Regions from separate parts of the Chitinibacter mangrovi genome, predicted to be linked through region 2. Evidence: predicted binding sites of a transcription regulator. Region 2 holds the regulator's gene; each other region holds the start of a gene.

Region 1 (2,267 bases), 1.7 Mb from region 2:
AAATACATTAATCCCAAATATTTCTCTTGTGCCAAGTGTGAATAACAATATCTCCATTTTATTGGAGCCTGCCAACTTGGTTCGTGCATCAACAGTATCTAGCAAATTGGTTTGTTCTGGCTTGCTCATAGCAAATGCTCCAAATCTGATGAGAACTAGTTTGTTGATTCGTTGCGTAACAAGAAATTGGCAATACTTTGTGATAGTTTATGAGGCTCAAATTTCGCTACATATCCATCAACACCAACAGACTGTCCTAGTTTTTGGTTAGACAAACCAGAGAGTGAAGAATGCATCAATACTGGGATGCCAACAAAACGCGGGTCGCTTTTGATTTGTTTTGTGAGCATGTAGCCATCCATTTCCGGCATTTCTACGTCAGTCAAAACGAGTTGAACCATGTCTTTGACCATAAGCCCCTGAATTTCTGCTGACTGTGCAATCAGCAGCAGTTCTTCCCATGCCCGTTTTCCATTGATGGCATGCAAATGGCGAATATTCATTGCGTCCAAGGTTTGCTCGATTTGGCTTCGCGCAACAAGAGAGTCGTCTGCGAAGAAAACAGTTTTATTGACTACTTTTTGGTTTTGTACCACGGTTGACGTATCAACCCGATTACTGTGCTGCGTGGTTTCTGCCAATACTTTTTCAACATCCAACATCATAACCAGTTTGCCATTGTCAAGCTCGGTGACTGCAGTGACCAAGCCCCCCATCTGCATGGTCAACATGTCAGGTGGAACGCGCATCACTGACCAGTCTAATCGCAAAATGGTATCAACAGCTTCAACAAGGAATCCTTGTGTATGGCCGTTATACTCTGAAACGATCATGATTTCTGGACGGCTTTCTGTCTGAATGCCTGCGTAGCGTGCGAGATCAATTACTGGAACCAGTGATCCACGCAGGCTAACCATGCCTTCAACCGAGGAGGGCATATCGGGTGCCTGTGTAATTTCAGGTGTTCGCATGACCTCACGCACTTTGAAGACATTGATTCCGAAGGTTTCACGTCGACCTGAACGCTGATCCAAGCCTAATGTAAACAGCAGAATCTCTAGCTTATTTGTGCCTGCTAGCTTGGTGCGGGCATCAATGTTTTTGAGAAGGTCTGACACGAGGTTGCTCCATTTGGCGGCAGTTGAGGGACGTTGTGATATATCGACAAAATTTCATATTTATTTAGCATCATCAACTTGATGGCTACACTGGTTGATCCGCTTTTGGGGGCTGTATGATGCCCGTTGAAATGAATTACAGCTGCGCCGATTAAGGCATTTATAATGCAAAAACGGCAAAGCAACAAGGACGCTTTTTTCGTGTCAATCAAAGAATCTCAACTCAACTCCAAAGAGCTGGAAGAGGCATTTACGCTTTTTACCGAAGCTTCTCATCAATTATCAAATGCTTATGCAGATTTGCAGCAGGACGTTGCAACTCTCACTGGGCAATTGGCCGTAGCAAATGGCAATCTGAAAAAACAGTATGAAGAGAAGGCAGTGTTGTCTCGACGGCTCACTTTGTTACTTGATCGATTGCCTGCGGGGGTTGTTGAAGTAGCGGAGTCGGGTGTTGCTGTGCGCTGTAATCAGCGTGCTCACGACTTGCTCAGTCAATCAATCATTGGCTTGAACTGGATGGCATTCTTTACGCAGTTTTTTTCAGAGGTGGCTGAGTCTGGTATTTGGCGATTTCAAAACCAAGGTGTCCAAGCTTATTTTTCAATCGAGCAGGTGCGTATCGAAGAGGAGTCGGTTTCTGTCGTGCTCTTGCATGATGTGACCGCTTCCGTAGAAATGCGTGAAACCTTGCAGCGAAATAGTCGTTTGGTCGCTATGGGGGAAATGGCCGCAGGTTTGGCACATCAATTGCGTACGCCCTTGGCTGCGGCATTATTATATGTTGGTCATTTGCAGCGTGAACAATTGCAAGATAGCGATAGAATACGTTTTTCGGCAAAAGCTATTGATCGTTTGCAACGATTGGAAGCTCTGGTTCAGAATATGCTCCTATTTGTTCGCGGTAAGCCGCATGAAGTAACGGCGGTTGATATCTCCGATGTCGCTCTGGATGCGATTTCAGAAGTGAGATCGGTCTTTGAGCCTGCAGGCTTGAGTATTGTTCTAAATAATCAGGCCTCGGGGTGTTTTGTCTTGGCTAATTTTAAAGAGCTAAGCGGTGCGATTGGTAATTTGCTGGAAAATGCGTGCCAGGCCTCCATGTCAGGACAAGAAGTCATCTGCTCTATAGAGCAAAGTGATAGTGCT
Region 2 (2,267 bases):
AGCAACCCAAACCCTATACGCCGCCCAAACCATGAAAAAATTGATCGCTTTACTTGTGCTGGCTGTATGCACGGCCTGCAGTACGACCCCCGTGGCCAGACAAGATTTTCTGATTAGCGCCGAGCGCGATGGAGCCAGCAGAGCCGCCCGCTTTGGCGTGCTACAGGTCAATGAATTGCGCAGCAACCCGCCCTACCGCGATCTGGCGCTGATCTACAAGGAAAGCCCGCAGCGTTTTGTTGCCGACCCCTACAACGGCTTTCTGGCCCCTCCCGGCAACCAGATCACCCGGCAAACGCGCGCATGGCTGGCGCGCAGCGGGCTATTTAGCCGCGTCAACCCGATGGGCAGCAGCCTGATTGCGCCGTGGCAGCTGGAAGGCGAACTGCTGGCAATGCATATCGACGTGAGCACACCCGCCCAGCCCAAAGCTGTAATCCAGGTGCAGTACCTGCTTAGCCACCAACAGCAATCGGCGCAATTTACGCTCAGCGCCGAACACGCCATCGCGGACGCCAGCCCAAATAGCGCGGCGGCGGGCTTTAGCGCTGCACTGGAAAGCCTGTTCAAGCAATTAGAACAAGAACTGGCTTCATCAAACCTCAATTAGTCGGCTACACTTAAGGATCATTTTTACCGCATCCATCATGTCAGCACACCGCGCCCTGTCCCTCTATCGCAGTACCCAAAGCAGCAGCGAAGAAGATCGCGTGCAGCAACACGCCCCGCTAGTGCGCAAGATTGCGTATCACATGATGAGCAAATTGCCCGCCAGTGTGGACGTTGACGATCTGATCCAGGTCGGGCTGATGGGGCTAATGGAAGCGGCCCGCAATTTTGACGCCGAAGCGGGCGTGCAATTTGAAACCTTCGCCAGCCAGCGAATTCGCGGCGCGATGCTCGATGAATTGCGCAGTGCCGACTGGCTGCCACGGCAGGCCCGCAAAAACATGCGCGAAATCGAACGCGCGATTGTGTTGCTGGAGCAACAGCTGGGGCGTCATCCTGCCGAAGGTGAAGTGGCGCAAGCGCTCAATATCCCGCTCGACGAATATCAAAGCATGCTGGGCGATGCGCGCGGCCACCAGCTGCTGCATTACGAAGACTTCGAAGTGGACGGCGAAAACGATCAGCTCGATCAGTACGCCGCCGATCATTCGGCCAACCCGATTGATATTCTAAGCGACGACGCTTTCCGCTCCCATCTGATCGAAGCGATTGGCCTCTTGCCCGAGCGCGAAAAATTGCTAATGGCGCTGTACTACGACGAAGAACTCAATCTGAAAGAAATCGGCGCAGTGCTTGGCGTTTCCGAATCGCGCGTCTGTCAGCTGCACACCCAAGCCGTGGCACGCCTGCGCGGCAAACTCAAAGACTGGCTAGCTTAAATGGATAAAATCAGCGTACTTGGCCTGATTCTGGGGCTGTCGGCAATTGTGCTCGGGCACTGGCTCGAAGGCGGGCAGATTGGCTCGCTGGTGCAATTTACCGCCTTTTTCATCGTCATCGGCGGCACCATGGGCGCGGTGATGGTGCAAACCGAAATGCGGCATTTTGTGGTTGGCCTTAAAATGCTGCGCTGGATTTTTCTGCCGCCAGTCATGGATTTTCGCAAAATCCTCGCCACGCTGATGAACTGGGGCAATCAGGCGCGCCGTGGTGGCCTGCTGGCGCTGGAAGCTTATCTTAATAGCGAAAAAGATCCCTTCATCAAACGCGGCCTGACCATGGTGGTCGATGGTGCGGAGCCTGAAATGGTGCGCCGCGCGCTGGAGCTGGATATTGATGCCTACGAAGACCAGGCTCGGGCTGCGGCCAAAGTCTGGGAATCTGCCGGTGGTTATTCGCCCACCTTCGGCATTCTGGGCGCGGTGCTGGGTTTGATTCATGTGATGGAAAACCTGACCGACCCATCCAAGCTTGGCGCCGGGATTGCCGTCGCCTTTGTGGCAACCATTTACGGCGTGGGCGCGGCCAATCTGTTCTTCCTGCCGGTGGCCAATAAACTCAAGTATTACATCATGCTCGAAGTTCGCCGCCGCGAAATGGTCGCCGAAGGGCTGGTCACCATCGCCAACGGCGAAAACCCGCGCTTGCTGGAAAACAAACTAGCCGGCTTCTTGCACCACTAGGGTATATCTTCGCAAGCTAATTACTAATTAGCCTGTGAAGATATACCCTACGCGCCACTCATCACGTAAAGCCCCAGCAACTCTGCCTTGCCAACACATCGCCTGTGCAATCGCTATAGTCAAAGCATCATCGCC
Region 3 (2,267 bases), 1.8 Mb from region 2:
CGCAAGCTGCGTGCCGGCTCATCGCTGGCCGCTGCGGTTGAGCACACCGGCTGGCTGGTCACGCAACGCATCGTGGCGCTGATTAATACTGGTGAGCAGAGCGGCACGCTGGACGCCATGCTGGCAAGGCTGGTCGAGCAGCTCGATCAGGACATCGAACACAGCAGCAAGCAGTGGGCGGCCTGGCTGCCACGGCTGGCCTATGCACTCGTAGCGATATGGATTAGCTGGGGTTTGCTGTCAACGACGGCATTCATGCCGTCTGCAGATCAGTTAGAAATAAGGCAGGAGTTCAGGCGCGATCAAACGGACGGCTGATTGACGACAAAGAGCTCAGGCGGCCATCGGCGCTATAGGCCACATCCGTATGGCGCTGCGCGGCCAACGAAGCCATCAGATGCTGATTGACTTCTTCGTGCGTCTGAATCAGCTGGCCATTGGTGCGATTGAGTGTTTCGGCGTACTTGGCTTGTTGCAGCAACTCGCGCCAAACGCTCGCTTGCTGATCCAGCGTCAGCTCGATCTGCTCGATACTGATTAATTCGTGCTCGCTGCAAAATTGCGCGCGCGCTTTGCTGGCTCGTTCTAGCGCTTGCAGGGCTCGCGTTTTGCCATCGATCAGCACGGAAACCTGATCGAACTGGCGCAAAATCAGCGCATCTTGTTCCTGCGCCAATAAAGCAATTAGCTGCTGAACCAGATCAAGCTCAGCAGCTAACAGGGAATACAGCCCGGATTGTCGTTGTTCAGGGGTCACTTAGCGTGCCAGCAGCTCTTTTACACTGGAAAGCAAGCCATCGGCAATCGCCTCGGGCTTGACCGAAAAACGGCCTTCGGCAATAGCCGAACGGATCGCAGCCACCTTATCGGCATCGAATGTAGCTTCATTGCTGGCCACACCAGAGAGTTTGCTATTAATACTACTTTGCGGTGCAGCCGCCGCTTCGCTTTTGCTGCTGTCATTGGCCCGCACATCGCTGGGCTTACCCGCGAGCGGCGACAATGGCTTGCCTGTATTGTCGATTTTCATGATGTATCCCCTGCCGCATTGAGCGGCGGTCATCGTCCAGTTATTTCACTATTATGCCTACAATCGGCAGTTGTGAGAAATTCTTTAGCGATTCAACCTTTTATCAGATTATTCTAATGCGCAGCCGCACACCTTGCGTCATCAAAATAGCTTTTTGCTGCCTCATAAAGTAGTGTTTATTGCACATCATCATTCCAATATCCAGCATGGAGAGCAAACCTTATGGACGTTTTTCTAAGCCAGTTTGGCCCGATTGAAGTAGACCCCGATACCGTGATTCATTTTCCGGCGGGACTGCCCGGTTTTGATGATTGCAAAAACTACAAGCTGTTGCACGAAGACAAGCCCAACCCCAGTGTTTACTGGCTCCAGTCGCTGGACGACGCCAATGTGGCTTTCTCGATTGTCGGCGCAGAACGCCTTGGCTTTAATTATGTACTGACTTTAAATGACGACGAATGCGCGGCACTGCAATTGAAAGACGCTAGTGAAGCCATGCTGTTTCTGATTTTATCCCGCCCTGATAATCAGCCCATTCGCGCCAATACGCTGGCACCGCTGGTCATTAATCTGCAATCGCGAAAAGGTTTGCAAAAGATCGACGTCAAAGCGGATATCGTTTTCAGTAATACCTGATTTTGCTGCGCAGCAATAACAATGAAGCACTGAGTTTGTTGCTTGGGTTTGCCAGCGGCTTGTTGTATGATTGCGTCCAATTTTTGGGGCGGCCATGCTGGCTGCCTGTTCGCGCTAACAAGCGCCTCTGGAGTTTTAGAGCATGAAAACCACCTTCCTTGACTTCGAGCAATCGGTTGCAGAGCTTGAAAACAAGATCGAAGAGCTGCGCTACGTGCAGGATGATTCGGCAGTTGATATTTCGGTTGAAATTTCTCACCTTGAGAAAAAAAGCCTTGAACTCACCAAAAATATTTATGCAAAACTGACCCCCTGGCAGATTTCGCAGGTATCGCGCCACCCGCAACGCCCGTATACCTACGATTATATTTCCGGTCTGTTTACTGATTTTCAAGAGCTGCATGGCGATCGTGCTTTTGCTGATGATTTGGCGATTGTGGGTGGCTTGGCGCGTTTTAACGGCCAGAGTGTCATGGTCATTGGCCATCAGAAAGGCCGCGATACCAAAGAAAAAATCGCGCGCAATTTTGGCATGCCACGGCCAGAAGGCTATCGCAAAGCCTTGCGCTTGATGAAACTGGCCGAAAAATTCAATATCCCG

The links. Region 2 encodes FliA, which starts transcription of late flagellar genes. Its sites were predicted from a motif close to GCTAAAGNTNNNNNNNNNNCNGCCGATAAT; they were not measured.
Region 1: ABHF33_RS02395 (chemotaxis protein) is a predicted target of FliA. The motif match lies at 1,158-1,187, and genes of this name have one in related genera.
Region 3: flgM (flagellar biosynthesis anti-sigma factor FlgM) is a predicted target of FliA. The motif match lies at 1,090-1,119, and genes of this name have one in related genera.

Annotation. Positions count from the first base shown of each region.
Region 1 is NZ_CP157355.1:516,641-518,907, reverse strand. It holds gene ABHF33_RS02400 (chemotaxis protein) at 1-129, opposite strand, end outside; gene ABHF33_RS02395 (chemotaxis protein) at 156-1,118, opposite strand; gene ABHF33_RS02390 (sensor histidine kinase) at 1,284-2,267, shown strand, end outside.
Region 2 is NZ_CP157355.1:2,429,305-2,431,571, reverse strand. It holds gene ABHF33_RS11465 (MlaD family protein) at 1-35, shown strand, start outside; gene ABHF33_RS11460 (ABC-type transport auxiliary lipoprotein family protein) at 32-610, shown strand; gene ABHF33_RS11455 (RNA polymerase sigma factor FliA) at 648-1,388, shown strand; gene ABHF33_RS11450 (flagellar motor protein) at 1,389-2,132, shown strand.
Region 3 is NZ_CP157355.1:658,168-660,434, forward strand. It holds gene ABHF33_RS03010 (type II secretion system F family protein) at 1-318, shown strand, start outside; gene ABHF33_RS03015 (flagella synthesis protein FlgN) at 293-757, opposite strand; gene flgM (flagellar biosynthesis anti-sigma factor FlgM) at 758-1,030, opposite strand; gene fliW (flagellar assembly protein FliW) at 1,253-1,666, shown strand; gene ABHF33_RS03030 (acetyl-CoA carboxylase carboxyltransferase subunit alpha) at 1,809-2,267, shown strand, end outside.